One region of the Bariatricus sp. SGI.154 genome, then DNA from elsewhere that is predicted to be linked to it. Evidence: predicted binding sites of a transcription regulator. Region 1 holds the regulator's gene; each other region holds the start of a gene.
The links. The regulator NrdR, encoded in region 1, represses ribonucleotide reductase genes. The targets are predictions, from matches to a motif close to CACAANATNTTGTG.
Positions count from the first base shown of each region.

Region 2: nrdD (anaerobic ribonucleoside-triphosphate reductase) is a predicted target of NrdR. The motif match lies at 2,356-2,369, and genes of this name have one in related genera.
Region 3: nrdD (anaerobic ribonucleoside-triphosphate reductase) is a predicted target of NrdR. The motif match lies at 3,244-3,257, and genes of this name have one in related genera.

Region 1 covers NZ_JBNPMC010000023.1:41,254-46,466, forward strand. The annotation lists tRNA gene ACQRBN_RS11195 (tRNA-Pro) at 117-191, shown strand; tRNA gene ACQRBN_RS11200 (tRNA-Gly) at 200-270, shown strand; gene ACQRBN_RS11205 (D-2-hydroxyacid dehydrogenase) at 349-1,284, shown strand; gene ACQRBN_RS11210 (exodeoxyribonuclease III) at 1,363-2,118, opposite strand; gene truA (tRNA pseudouridine(38-40) synthase TruA) at 2,161-2,895, opposite strand; gene nrdR (transcriptional regulator NrdR) at 3,018-3,467, opposite strand; gene ACQRBN_RS11225 (YlmC/YmxH family sporulation protein) at 3,538-3,780, opposite strand; gene ACQRBN_RS11230 (ferredoxin) at 3,868-4,053, opposite strand; gene arcC (carbamate kinase) at 4,174-5,103, opposite strand.
Region 2 covers NZ_JBNPMC010000008.1:75,179-80,391, forward strand. The annotation lists gene ACQRBN_RS05855 (diaminopimelate dehydrogenase) at 1-614, shown strand, start outside; gene ACQRBN_RS05860 (TatD family hydrolase) at 626-1,390, shown strand; gene ACQRBN_RS05865 (hypothetical protein) at 1,451-1,669, opposite strand; gene ACQRBN_RS05870 (helix-turn-helix domain-containing protein) at 2,006-2,224, shown strand; gene nrdD (anaerobic ribonucleoside-triphosphate reductase) at 2,422-4,611, shown strand; gene nrdG (anaerobic ribonucleoside-triphosphate reductase activating protein) at 4,661-5,146, shown strand.
Region 3 covers NZ_JBNPMC010000017.1:63,139-68,351, reverse strand. The annotation lists gene ACQRBN_RS09520 (deoxyuridine 5'-triphosphate nucleotidohydrolase) at 6-524, opposite strand; gene nrdG (anaerobic ribonucleoside-triphosphate reductase activating protein) at 517-1,005, opposite strand; gene nrdD (anaerobic ribonucleoside-triphosphate reductase) at 1,008-3,140, opposite strand; gene ACQRBN_RS09505 (hypothetical protein) at 3,831-4,052, opposite strand; gene ACQRBN_RS09500 (ABC transporter ATP-binding protein) at 4,040-4,813, opposite strand; gene ACQRBN_RS09495 (ABC transporter permease) at 4,806-5,213, opposite strand, start outside.

The DNA.
Region 1 (5,213 bases):
GCGCGGGCTGAACTGTTACTATTTTTTTAACATTTTTCAAATTAGCACTTGATATTTCTCTCCAAAAGTGCTAACATATACCTCGGTCGTAAGAACGACTCCAACAGAATACCGGTCGGGGTGTGGCTCAGCTTGGCTAGAGCGCCTGGTTTGGGACCAGGAGGTCGCAGGTTCGAATCCTGTCACCCCGATACTTTATGCGGGTGTAGTTCAATGGTAGAACACCAGCCTTCCAAGCTGGATACGTGGGTTCGATTCCCATCACCCGCTCTTTTCATGCCCGTTAATCAGGGCTTTTTTGTTTTAACATGCCAATCTATGAATTGAGGATTTGAACGGAGGATTATAATGAAGATTGTTTTTCTGGATGTGAAAACTATCGGCGAGGACATTGACTTGTCTGGCTATGAACAATTAGGCAAAGTAATCAAATACCCTTTTTCCACTTCGGAAGATATCCCGGAAAGGGTCGCTGACGCTGACGTAATCGTAACAAATAAAATGCAGATCAACGAGACAACGATCGGCAAAGCAAAAAACATAAAATTAGTCTGCGTAACCGGTACCGGAACGAATAATCTGGAGAAAGACTATCTGGACAGCCGCCATATTGCCTGGAGAAATGTTGCCGGATACTCCACAGAATCCGTCGCACAGCATACTTTTGCCATGCTTTTCTATCTATTGGAAAAACTTCGGTTCTATGATGATTACGTAAAAGAAGAGCGATATGCCGGCGATACTTTATTTACTCATTTTCAAGAACATTTTTATGAATTAAAGGGCAAGACCTGGGGAATTATCGGTCTTGGCAATATCGGCAGAAGGATTGCATCTATCGCCGAGTGTTTCGGTGCAAAAGTAATCTACACTTCTCCGTCCGGCAGTGCTCCACAAGATGGATATCATCAGACGGATATGGATACATTACTGGTATCCTCTGATATCATCTCCGTTCATGCACCACTCAACCAATATACAGAGAATCTGATTGATGCAGCCGCTTTTCAGAAGATGAAGGACTCTTGTATCTTTCTTAATCTCGGACGCGGCGCAATCGTTGTTGAACAGGACCTTGCAGAAGCGTTAAAACATCATGAGATAGCCGCAGCAGGACTGGATGTATTACGGGAAGAACCGATGAATCCAAATAGTCCATTACTTGAGTTTAAAGACAGCAGAAGACTCTTCATCACTCCACACATAGCATGGGCAAGTGTTGAAGCAAGAACACGACTGATGGAAATTATCCTTGAACAGATCAGGGAGTTCTTTCAGTTTTAAAACGATAAGCAATAAAAACGGCGAGAAGAATTCAAGATTATATCTTGTCAATTTTCTCGCCATCCATCTTTTATCTGATTATAATTCGATATCCAATTCCACTGGACAATGATCTGATCCCATCACATCCGTCAGAATCTTCGCATCCTTCAAGCGCTCTTTTAATGCCTCCGATACACAGAAGTAGTCTATACGCCACCCTGCGTTCTTAGCCCTTGCACTGAAACGGTAAGACCACCAAGAATAGATTCCTTCCATATCCGGATAGAAATACCGGAAGGTATCAATAAAGCCTGCATCCAGAAGCGTCGAAAACTTCTCCCTCTCCTCGTCTGTGAAGCCGGCATTCTTACGATTCGTCTTCGGATTCTTAAGATCAATCTCCTTATGCGCTACATTCAAGTCGCCACAGAAGATAACAGGCTTTTTCTCCTCTAACTTCTTCAGATATGCGAGGAAATCCTCTTCCCACTGCATTCTGTAAGGAAGCCTTGCCAGTTCATTCTGGGAATTCGGCGTATATACCGTGACAAAATAATAGTCCCCGAATTCCAATGTAATCACGCGGCCTTCCTGATCGTGTTCTTCTATTCCGATTCCATAGTACACAGATAAAGGCTCTTCTTTCGTAAATATCGCCGTTCCTGAATACCCCTTCCTCTTGGCATAATTCCAATATTGATGATATCCCGGAGTATCAAGTTCCAACTGTCCCTCCTGCATCTTCGACTCCTGGATACAGAAGATATCCGCATCTGCTTCTTTAAAAAAATCTAAAAATCCTTTCTGCACACATGCACGGATTCCATTTACATTCCATGAAATAAACTTCATTTATGATCCTCCATTATTCATATTTCCATAACATACTATCTTTTAATAATAGACTTTTCGCAAGAACAATCCCCTCGCCGGAGCCAGGAATCCTGCGAGGCTCCTATCCTCTGCCGCGATTACTACCGGAAGCATAGACGCATCCCGCTTGCCGGTTCCAATCTCCAAAAGCGTCCCCGTCAGAATCCGAACCATATGATACAAGAAGCCTGTCCCATAATAGGTAATCCGAACCTTCTCTCCGCTTCGCACAATCTTGATATTGGTAATCCTGCGGACAGGATCTTTACACTCCCTGTCGTCTGTAAAACTAGTGAAATTCTTAGGTCCAATCAGGTATTTCGTCGCATCCCGCATGGCTTCAATATCCAGTTTCTCCGGATAATGATAGCAATATCTTCGTGAAAATACATCCGGCTTCTCCCGGCAGTCAATATAATATTCATACTTCTTGCCCTTGGCACTCTTGCGGGCATGAAAGCCATTCTTCACAAGTTCTACTTTCACAATCCGGATATCCTCCGGAAGATATCGGTTCAATGAATCTTTTAATTCTTTCGTATCGTATAATTTGGACAGTTTTACACTGGCCACCTGTCCGCGGGCATGAACACCTGCATCCGTTCTTCCCGAGCCATCCACCTGCACGCGGTAGCCTACTAATTTGCCAATGCTCCATTCCAGAATAAACTGGATCGTATTGTCCGTTGTTGCCTGGCGCTGCCAGCCCTGATATCTGCTGCCATCATAAGAGATGGTTAATTTGTATGTTCTCATATATCTTCTCACCCAATCTAATTACCCGAATATTTAAAAAGGAAGAAGCAAACTTTTCAATATCGCTTCTCCCTTTTATTCTATCACTTTATTATACTCTTAGTAAATACCTTCTATATCTATTATTTCAATATCTTCTTCAGTTCATCCATGAAAGTGTTCACATCTTTAAACTCTCTGTATACCGATGCGAATCTTACATATGCAACCTCGTCAAGATTCTTCAATTCCTCCATAACAATCTCGCCGATTCTGCTGCTCGGAATCTCTTTGGCTTCCAGGCTGAATATTCTCGTCTCAACCTTATCGATCACACGCTGGATATCCACCGCTGAGACCGGACGCTTATAGCATGCACTTAAAATTCCATTCTCAATCTTGCCCCTGTCATACTGTTCGCGATTATTATCCTTTTTAATAATAATAAGTGGAATCGTCTCGACCTTCTCATATGTTGTAAAACGTTTTCCACACACGTCACAGGAGCGGCGGCGACGGATAGAATTCCCATCCTCGGCAGGTCTGGAATCAATAACTCTGGTATCTGGCTGGTTACAATATGGACACTTCATCTTGTATTGTTCCTTTCTTCTTTTCTTGTATACAGTATATCTGTTAAATCGGCAGAAGTCAAACTACTTTTCATTTCTTCTCCTCATGTATCTCCACAAGGATGATATCTGACCCGATCTTTTTGATACATTTAAATGGAATCACATACTCTGATCCATCACTAAAAAATCCACAGAATTTCCCCGCCTTTGGAATCACCAATGCCTCAATGCACCCTTTGCACTCATCAATAATCAGATCCACCACATACCCCAATTTCCTGCAATCGCAGGCATTAATCACTTCCTTATTCTCTAATTCACACAACCGCATATCAACACCGCCTTCAGCAAAAACTCCGCATATACTACTTATTCATAGTATATGCGGAATTCTCCATTCTGGTTTATCCCAGCCTCATTATTCATCAATATCAATTACGGATACCGGGCAGCCATCTCTTGCCTCAATCGCTGCACTCTCATACTCCGGCGTTACATCTGCATAGGCTTCTGCAATACCATCATCGTCAAACCGAAACACCTCCGGGCACGTTGCCACACATGCTCCACAAGAGATACATCCATCATTTACTTTTGCTTTCATGAGTCATTCCTCCTTGCATTTTTCAAGTAGTATGTCCCAATCCTGCCAAAATATACATTATCGGGCAGAGCCCGCCAGCCGAAGGCATGCATTACGGGATACTCGAATGAATATACATATCTATCGAATCATCGTTCCGGTCTTCCCTTTCAATGCATCTTTTAACTTATCAAAAGATGTGATCAGCGCGCTTCTTCCTTCTCTCTTCTCAATAAAGGATACGGATGCGCTGAACTTCGGCAGCATATTGTATTCGCCAAAATGTCCTTCTTCCATATACTGTTTTGCCTGTTCCAGATTAATCTCGCCCAGTTCTTCTTCATCCGGTCTTCCCATATTAATCTTAACTTTCTCAACACTGGTGAGAATGATCAGTTCATCTGCATCAACATCTTCTGCCATCTTGCCGGCCGTCAGATCCTTTTCAATGACCGCGCTGGCACCCTTCAGACGGTGATCCTGCTCCAATACCGGAATTCCGCCGCCTCCACAGGCAATTACGACCTGGTCTGCATCCAGCAGTGCTTTGATTGCATCAATCTCCACAATGCTGACCGGATTCGGAGCAGATACAATACGGCGATAGCCTTTTCCCGGCTCCTCCACAACATAATTACCTTTCTTGCGCTCTTCATTCGCTTCTTCCACATTCATATAACGTCCAAGAATCTTCGTAGGCGTATAGAAGGCTTCATCATATGGATCCACGATTACCTGTGTAAGGATCGTACTTACCGTCCTGTAGATTCCACGATTCACAAGTTCCTCACGAATCCCATTCTGAAGGTCATATCCGACATATCCCTGACTCATGGCAGAGCATACAGACATTGGCGCTGCGGTATAATCCTGATGTGCTTTGCCGAATTCATTCATCGCTGTATGAATCATCCCGACCTGCGGTGCATTACTATGAGTAATGGCAACCTGATATCCTGCCTCGATCAGATCTGCAATCACCTTCGCTGTCTTCTTTACTGCTTCCTTCTGCTCTGGCAATGTAGTACCTAAAGCGCGGTGTCCTAATGCAACTACAACTCTTTTCTTCATAATCTATACCTCTGCTTTTCTTTATATTCCTGTTCTAAATGTAAAAAAATAAATATAAAGAAATTATAGTATCTTTCTATGTAAATTGCAATGTCTGAATTCTGCTGGCT
Region 2 (5,213 bases), on a different contig from region 1:
ATCCCGGAATGTTTTCGTTGAACCGTTTGTATGCAGAGTCGATCCTGCCGCAGGGAAGCACTTATACATTCTGGGGCAAAGGTGTCAGCCAAGGACATTCTGACGCTATCCGCCGGGTAGAAGGCGTGAAGAATGGTATTCAGTATACGGTCCCGATTGAAGAAGCGGTAGAACGAGTAAGAAGCGGAAACGAGCCGGAACTTACAACGAGAGAGAAGCATCTGCGTGAATGTTATGTGGTTCCGGAGGAAGGTGCAGATCTTCAGGCGATCGAGACAACGATCAAGACAATGCCGAATTATTTTGACGATTATGATACAACGGTAACATTTATTACAGAAGAAGAATTAAAAGCCAACCACAGCAAGATGCCTCACGGTGGATTCGTAATCCGCAGCGGCGAGACGGGAACAGAAGGAAATAAACATATTATTGAATATTCTTTAAAATTGGATTCCAATCCGGAATTTACGGCGTGTGTATTAGTCTGCTATGCAAGAGCAGCTTATCGCCTGGCTAAGGCAGGAGAAAGCGGGGCAAGAACCGTATTCGATATCGCACCTGCATTACTGTCTCAGAAGAGCCCGGAACAGTTACGTGCGGGGTTATTATAGAGATGAATGAAATGATATTCGATACACACGCGCATTACGACGATAAACAATTTGATGCTGACAGGGAGGAACTTCTGAGTGAACTTCCGAAACTTGGTGTAGGTACGATCGTTAATGTAGGCGCATCTTTTGAAGGATGCAAAAGAGTTATGGAATTAGCGGCAAGATATCCATATGTCTATGCAGCGGTCGGTGTTCATCCGGATGAAGTAGGGGCATTGAATGAAGAGACATTTGCGATGCTTGAAAGTTGGTGCCATGAAGAGAAGGTAGTCGCAGTCGGTGAGATCGGACTTGACTATTACTGGGATGAGGAGCCGCGGGAAGTGCAGAAGGAGTGGTTTGTCAGGCAGTTGGATCTTGCGCGCAGAGTAAACCTTCCGGTTAATATTCACAGCCGTGACGCATCTGAAGATACATTCCAGATTATGGATGAATATGCAAAAGGGCTTGGAGGCATTATTCACTGTTATTCCGGTTCAAAGGAGATGGCAGCAGAATATGTCAAAAGGGGCTTTCATATCGGAGTAGGAGGCGTTGTAACTTTCAAGAATGGAAAGAAACTCAAGCAAGTAGTGGAAGCGATTCCATTGGAGTCAATTGTACTTGAAACGGATTGTCCATATCTTGCACCAGAGCCGTATCGAGGCAAGCGAAATAATTCTTCATATATTCGCTATGTGGCAGATGAGATTGCAAGATTGAAAGGAATTACGTCTGATGAGGTTATAAGACAGACAGAAATCAATGCAAGAAAGGTGTATGGACTGGAATAGTCCATACACCTTTCTTGCATTAAGCGATATGCCGGTACGGAAAAGGTCTTCTTCGCAGGCTCAATCCGGAAGACTGATCTCCGTCACAATCTGTCCCGATTCGTCACAAAGTATGGTGTCGTACGGTGTCTGTAATTGATAATGCAGCATGGTACGGTAAAGTTCCAGTTCAAAATAAGGATTAGGATGTCTGCCGTTTAACTTCTGATGTGATTCGATAATCTCTTTTGCCAGTGTCTCTTCATGAATGGGAAGCAGGCTGTGGACGACAATAGCCATCCTGGTCTCAGTCAGGTCGGGGGAGGACATAATTGTAGAATGGAGTATCTCGTAAGGCTTGTGCTCCTCCCATAAAAAGAGTGCCAGGAGTAGGATCCCGAGAATGGCGGGAAGATATCTTGCTGGTTTGGGACTTTCATGTTTGGAATGTAGCATAGTTTGGATGCACCTCTTTCAATCTGTTTTTTTAGGGAAATGCCTGTGAAGGTATGGGCAGTTGCCTGGTTCCATAATGCAACCATGCACTGTATTTTATTACAGTGTAAGTTAATATATCTATTTTTTCAACAAAAATATGGGTATACTTAACCATAAAGAAATGGCATGGTGTTGAGTATGAGTAAGATTGTGATTGATTTGGAGAGAGTTCTGGCAGAAAAACAAGTCAGTAAGACTCAGTTGTGTTATATCTGCAGGCTGCAGCGTACGCAGTTGAACAATTACTGCAAGAACAAAGTTTCCCGCGTGGATCTGAACACGCTGGCGAAGATCTGTGATTGCCTGAAGTGTGATGTGAGCGATATTTTAAAACTGGAAAATGAAGATGAAGTATAGCAGCCGCTGCACCTGTGGAAGGGAGCGGTTGTTTTCTTTTGGTAGAAATAGAAAGTGTTAAAAAATAATTAATAAAATTTTTCAAACTTTCTCTTCCCTTTCACATGACTTTGGTGTATGATAGTACATGACGCTATATATTGTACAAAAACGCGAGGGAGTATCAATATTTGGTAGGCGGAGGCGAGGAGAGAAAGATGAGTATAGACGTAAGAACGAATGTAATTAAGAGAAATGGAGAAGAGGTAATCTTCGATCTGTCAAAGATTGTGAATGCGATCAAGGCTGCAAACCAGGGAGTAGACAAAATCCATCAGATGAATGAGTATCAGATCATTGCGGTTGCAGATAATATTGCACATAAGGTGCAGGAGACTACCCATGCAGTGCATGTGGAGGATATCCAAGATATGGTTGAGACCGGCATCATGGAGATGCGTGGTTACGAGGTGGCGCAGAAGTATGTGCGTTACCGTTATAAGAGAGAACTGACACGTAAGTCTAACACTACGGACAACGGAATTCTCTCATTGATTGAGAATATTAACGAGGAAGTGAACCAGGAGAATTCCAATAAGAATCCGGTGATCAACTCTACCCAGAGAGACTATATGGCGGGAGAAGTCAGCAAGGATCTGTCCAAGCGTGTGCTGCTTCCTGAAGAGATTGTAACAGCACACGAAGAGGGAATCATTCATTTCCATGATTCAGATTATTTTGCACAGAAGGAGCATAACTGCGATCTGATTAACCTAGAGGATATGTTGCAGAATGGAACGGTAATCAGTGAGACGTTAATCGAGAAGCCGCACAGTTTCTTTACGGCTTGTAACGTAACGACACAGATCGTTGCTCAGGTTGCAAGTAACCAGTATGGCGGACAGTCATTTACATTGGCACACCTGGCACCGTTTGTAGATATCAGCCGTCAGAAGATTCGGGGCAATGTAATTGCAGAGCGTAAGGAATGCGGCGAGAGTCTGGATGAGGAGATTGTATCCAGAGTGACGGAACGCAGACTGAGAGATGAAGTAAAGAGCGGAATCCAGACCATTCAGTATCAGTTGATCACATTAATGACTTGTAATGGACAGGCGCCTTTTGTAACTATGTTCATGTATCTGGATGAGGTAGAAGAAGGACAGTTAAGGGATGACCTTGCAATGATCATTGAAGAGGTTCTGGTACAGAGAATGCAGGGCGTGAAGAATGAAAAAGGCGTATGGATCACACCGGCATTCCCGAAACTGATCTATGTACTGGATGAAGATAACATTACGGAGGATTCCAAGTACTGGTATCTGACACATCTGGCTGCAAAATGTACGGCAAAACGTATGGTGCCGGATTATATTTCCGCAAAGATGATGAGAGAATTGAAGCAGGGAGAGGTCTATCCGTGTATGGGATGCCGTTCATTCCTGACCGTAGAAGATACTCAGATGAAGGAAGATGGACACCACAAGTTCTATGGAAGATTCAATCAGGGTGTAGTGACCATCAACCTAGTAGATGTAGCATGTTCTTCCGAGGGCGATATGGATCGGTTCTGGGAGATCTTGGATGAACGTCTGGAATTGTGCCATCGCGGACTCAGATGCAGACATGAGCGCCTTCTTGGAACGGTTTCTGATGTAGCTCCGATCCTGTGGCAGTATGGTGCGCTGGCACGTCTGAAAAAGGGTGAGAAGATTGATGAACTGTTGTACAATGGCTATTCAACAATTTCTCTTGGATACGCAGGATTGTACGAGATGTGTATGCGTATGCTTGGCAAGTCCCATACTGATCCGGAGGCAAGACCATTCGCGCTTAAGGTTATGCAGAGACTGAATGACAAGTGTAAAGAGTGGAGAGAGGCGGAGAATATCAGTTATTCTGTATATGGAACTCCGATGGAGTCTACCACGTATAAATTCGCAAAATGCTTACAGAAGAGATTCGGAATTATCGAAGGTGTTACGGATAAGAACTATATTACGAACAGTTATCATGTGCATGTGTCAGAGAAGATTGACGCGTTCAAGAAATTAGAGTTCGAATCGGAGTTCCAGAAACTGTCACCTGGCGGTGCGATCAGTTATATTGAAGTGCCGAATATGCAGAATAATATACCGGCAGTATTGTCTGTAATGCAGTTCATTTATAATCATATTATGTATGCGGAATTGAATACAAAGAGTGATTATTGTGAATGTTGTGGATATGACGGAGAGATCCTGATTAAAGAGGATGATTGTGGTAAACTGGTATGGGAATGCCCGAACTGTGGCAACCAGAATCAGGATAAGATGTTTGTAGCCCGCAGAACTTGTGGATATATCGGAACCCAGTTCTGGAATCAGGGACGTACTCAGGAGATCAAGGACAGGGTGCTGCACCTGTAAGAAATATAAGAAAACGATTTGGCAGCAGGCTTTGGCAAAGGAGCAGCCTATGTATTATGGAAATATAAAAGAATGTGATATCGCAGATGGCCCGGGTGTCCGGGTCAGTCTGTTTGTATCGGGATGCAGGCATCACTGTAAAGGGTGCTTTAATTCGGAGACGTGGGATTTCAGGTATGGACAGCCATATACGGAGGAGACGGAAGCGGAGATTATAAGGCTTCTGGCACCGGCATATATCCAGGGGTTCACCTTGCTTGGCGGGGAACCTTTTGAGCCGGAGAATCAAAAGGAACTGGTGGGGCTTCTTCGGAAGATCCGTGATACGTATCCGAATAAGGATATCTGGTGCTATACGGGATATCTGTATGATGTAGATCTGCCGGAGGGGGGAAAGGTTCATACGGAAGTGACGGATGAGATGCTCTCTTATATCAATGTGCTTGTGGATGGAGCCTTCGTGGAGGCACTTAAGGATGTGACGCTGGTATTCCGGGGAAGCAGTAATCAGAGGATTATTGAATTAAGGAAATAAAGAATGAAGATGAGAAAACCTTGGGGGAAACCTGAGGTTTTTTAATATGCCAAAGGCATACCAATAG
Region 3 (5,213 bases), on a different contig from region 1:
CCCCCTTAATTCCCCGTCGTACTCCCGAATCCCCCATTCCGTACTGCCGTTACATCATCATCCACCGTGATTCCATACTCCACAAAAATCCCCTGCATGAATCCCATGCCTGCTTCAATCTCAACTACTTTTCCTTCATTCGTATCATTCGTGATCTTCGCAAATATATGCCCTTCATTATCGGAATAGAAATAATCACTGTCAATAATTCCCACCGTATTATTCAACTGCAGACGGTATTTGAAGCCTAAACCGCTTCTTGGATAACATTTTAACACCCAGTCTTCTTCCATCTCGACACGGATTCCGGTTGGAATCTTGATTGTCTCGCCCGGCTTTAGTTCAATGGAGACTGGTGCATAGAAGTCATACCCTGCCGAACCGGCAGTTGCTCTCTTCGGGAGTTTTACTGCATCATAAATCTCCTGTATCTTCTCATCTCCGGTCATGCCGAATGTATCTGTATATCCCTCCTTGAACTGGTCAAAACTTACCTTGTGAAACTTTGCAATCCTTCTAGCCATGTAATACGATCTCTCCTATCTTTAATGTATTCTTCACATCTATCACTAACTGGTTCGAACTTCCTTTCCAGTGAAGTGTATTGTCCTTCTTATCTTCCTGAAATTCGCCATCCACCAATACATCCAGATACTTCATGATCTCCAGATGCTTTACCTGGTCCCAGACACTTCCAGTATAAAGCCAGATCGTCTTATCCGGATACTTTTCTTTAATATCCTTCGCAAGTGCCGTCACGCCTTCTATATTCGCCTCATGAAGAGGGTCTCCTCCTGAAAATGTAATGCCGCTGACGTAATCTTTCTCCAGTTCATCGTAGATCTCCTTCCTGGCTTCCCCGTCGAACTCCAGACCTCCCTGAGGATCCCAAGTCACAGGGTTATGGCATCCTTTGCAGCCATGAGAGCAGCCTGCAACCCACAGCACAACTCTAAGCCCGTCTCCATTGAGCATATCATCTTTCGTAATATTATGATAACGCATTCTTACATACTTTTCCTTTCTGCAATCTCTGCCATCTTCGCCTCATTCAGACGTGTATCACCCTTTACTCTGGAATAAGACAGATAGCCATTCATCCGGTCAATCTTCGTCAGATTCTTACTTCCGCATACTGGGCATACATCCATGGATAATTCCTCATGCCCACAGTCATCACAATATGCCAGAGACAGATTCACACCCTCATAGAAACCTTTCTTCATAGCCCTCCTTACCAGAGAACGAATGGCTTCTTTATTATAATTCACCGGATATTTCACATACTGGATCTTTCCACCATTACTTAAGTTCCAGAATCGTTCTTCCAGATCCTGCTTCTGAATCGGCGTAATATCCTCAGCAACATGGCAGTGGAAACTATTACTTACATAGGCTCTGTCGGATACATTCTCTATAATTCCGTATTTTTTCCTGAACTGCTGAATCTGTACACCGCACAGATTCTCTGCCGGCGTGCCATATATTGCATAAAGGCGTCCATCCTCTTTCTTGAATTCGTTGACCTTATCGTTAATGTGCTGCAGCGTATCCAGTGCAAACTGTCCATCCTCTACCAGAGATTTCTTATTGTGCAGCTGCTGAAGTTCGTTCAATGCAGTAATACCAAAGGAAGCAGTCGCAGACTTAAGCAACGGCTTAATCTTATCGTACAGACCGAGATGTCCGCCATAGAATCCACCCTCACAATATGCCAGTGGATTCGTAGATGCTTTCAATTCACCTAAATAGTCGTAAGTTCTAAGGTGCAGCTGACGAATCAGTTCCAGATAATAATCTAATACCTCATAGAAATCTCTGCTTTCCTGTTTTGCCTTTGCATAGATCATCGGAAGATGAAGGCTGATCGCACCGATGTTAAAACGTCCTACGAACACCGGCTGATCATTCTCATCTGCCGGATCGATACCGCCTCTTTCATACCACGGCGATAAGAATGCACGGCATCCCATCGGGCTGATGATCTTGCCATATTTCTTATACATGCTGGCAACATATCCTTCACCTGTCAGACTCAGCCAGTCTGGATACATAGTTTTGGAAGAGCAATTGATTCCTGCTTCAAACACATCCTCAAGCACTCCTCCCGGACCATGTAAATTCTCATCATAGAGGAATACAATCTTCGGAAATAATACCGGCTTCTTGTGCCCTGCTTTCCCCTGTCCATTCTTACGCACTTCTAACATCTTCATGGTTGCCAGTTTTCCATAATCGCTGGTCACCGTTCCTGCTGTCACCGTGATGAATGGATAGTCCCCACGGCTGGAAGATACCGAATTAAACTTATATTCCCATCCCTGGAAACCTTGCTCCATCTCTTTTTCCAGATCTGCCCATGCTACTTTCTGTACCACCTCTTCCGGAAGTCCAAGGCTTCGGTACTTAGCAAGCAGTTTCTCGTGAGATTTCTTCGCATAAGGCTCCAGAATCTCATCTACACTAGGCACCGTGAAACCGCCATACTGCTGGCTTGCCGCACTCAATACGATATCGCCGATTACATCAAACGCAGTATCCAGAGTCTTCGGCTCGTTATACCACAGATTCCCCATCTCGAAACCGCCGCTTAATACAGTCTTCACATCGAACAGACAGCAGTTCATGGTATCCCTTCTTGCAGACATATCATGGATATAGATATAACCATCCCGTATTGCCTGTACCTCCTCCACCGTCAGGAAGAATTTCTTATATAATTCCTTATTCAATTCATTGAAAATCAGGCTTCGCTTTGTTGATACCAGCGCACTGTCCGTGTTGCTGTTCTCCTTATCTCCAATATACATAATAGACTGACTCTTCTTATACACTTCATCCAACATCTGGACAAAATCCTGCTTGTAATTACGGTAATCTCTGTAACTCTTCGCAACTGCAGGATTTACTCGTTCCAAAGCCCCCTCTACTACATTGTGCATCTCAGCAATACGGATCTCTTTTACGTTCATGGCATCTACTTTTTCTTCTACAAATTTGCAGATGAAACCTAACTCTTCCTCTGTGAATTTGATCAGAACACGGTAGGCTGACTTGTTCACGGCGACAACTACTTTCTGTACATTGAACTCCTCTTTCGTTCCGTCTTTTTTAACAACTTTTACATTATTCTTCAACATAATTTCATCTCCTTCTTCTATTCCATCTATCCTTCATATGCCTTTAGCAACATCATCATTCAGGTTTAAACATCTACATTTAGTATTATTGTTCTCATTTTATCACTATATCATGTATCCGTTTATCTATTTATATTACCATTCCCTTATACTTACGTCAATGGGAATTTAATGGAGAAAGTGGATTCTTGGAAGTGTACGGTAAAGCAGAAGAAGATGGGTGGCTCTGAGACCGGGCGTTTCGTTAACAAGGTGTAAGCGTAAGAATCCCCGTAGATTGGCAACCGAGTACACGAACTCCGAAATCTTGATGATTTCGCAGTTCGGGCACTCTTTCGTCTTTGACGTGAAGTCAAAGCCTCATGCCAATCTACAGGGATTCTCACGCTAACGCCTTGTAACACTCACTTAACGCCCTCAGAGCCACCCATCTTCTTCTGCTTCACCTGACATTTCCGAAATCTCAAGTCTTTCTCCATTGGGAGGATTCCTGGCGAAGGATGCGCGTGGAACTGTGTTGATAGGGATCAACCGCCATTTCCTGCCAATACCGTTCCCCCCTTGCACCCCGCCAGGAATCCTCGCAGTTCATGAAGAGTTACACATAAGAATGACAGGCAGAGAGGGGCAGTATGGGCATTCAGATCCGTAGAAGAGCCGTACAAGCCGTTAGTGAAAAAGAGGTCTGAATCAGGATGAATTCTGTGCTACACGCACAGAATTCAAGAATGTCTGAGCCGGAGAAATCTTCAGATTTGTCCGACGATTACATTCGATTCCTGATTCCAGACCTCTTTTGAACTTACGGATTGTAGACGATTGGAGTCGGATCTGAATGCCCATACTGCTCCTCTCTGCCGTACGCTTTATAAACAACTCTTCATAAACTAAATTCCCATCTAATTCCCACATTCAATACTAATCTCATTGAATAACTTCAATATCTCATCCACCGATATCTGTTCTTTCTCGCTATCCTTCCTATCCAGAATCACTTCTCCTTGGTGCATCATGACCAGTCGGTTGCCATACTCAACCGCATACCGAAGATTGTGTGTTACCATGATCGTAGTGAGGTTCTTCTCCTTCACAATCTGATCAGTCAATTCCATAATCAGTTCCGCGGTTTTCGGATCTAAGGCGGCGGTATGCTCATCCAGGATCAGGAACTCAATGGGTGTCATGGTTGACATAAGAAGTGCCATCGCCTGCCGCTGTCCGCCGGACAATACGCCGACTTTTACGTCCATCTTATCCTCCAATCCCAGATTCAACTGGTGAAGCTGTTCCCTGTAATACTCAATCCTCGCCTTATTAGTCCCACGTCCCAAACCATAAAGTTTTCCTTTATTATCTGCAAGAGACATATTCTCAAGTATGGTGAGCGATGGGCAGGTTCCCATAGCCGGATTCTGATAGACGCGGCCAATTCTCGCATTACGCTTATACTCTTTCTCCCTGGTAATGTCTTTTCCGTTAATCAGGATCTTGCCCGCTTCCAGAGGAATACTTCCACAGATAATGTTCAGCATGGATGTCTTACCGGAACCATTGCTTCCAACTACAGAAAGGAACTCTCCTTTTTCAATCGTCAGGTTAAAATTGTCGAACAGGCACATCTCATTTACCGTACCCGGATTATAATATTTCTGAATTCCTTTTAGTTCAAGCATTCTTCTTCACCTTCGTCTTTCTTTCCATACTGATGACCAGAATAATAAGGAATAATACTGCCGTAATCAACTTCATAGCTTGCGGTTCAAAGTTGCGAAGAGCCACTGCCACGCACGCTTTGTAGATAATCGATCCGATTAGAACCGCAGAAGTTGCTTTTAGTATGGTTACCTTTTTAAAAATACTGGTTCCGATAATCACACTTGCCAATCCGATTACGATCGCGCCCGTACCCATTGAAATCTCGAATACCCTTTCCTCCTGGGCAAACACACATCCTGCAAGAGACACCAGACCGTTGGCAATTGCAAGTCCCAGAATCTTCACATTTCCCTGATCTTTTGCAAGTGACGTAACCAGCGTAGCATTGTCACCAACCGCCCTTAACAGATAACCTGA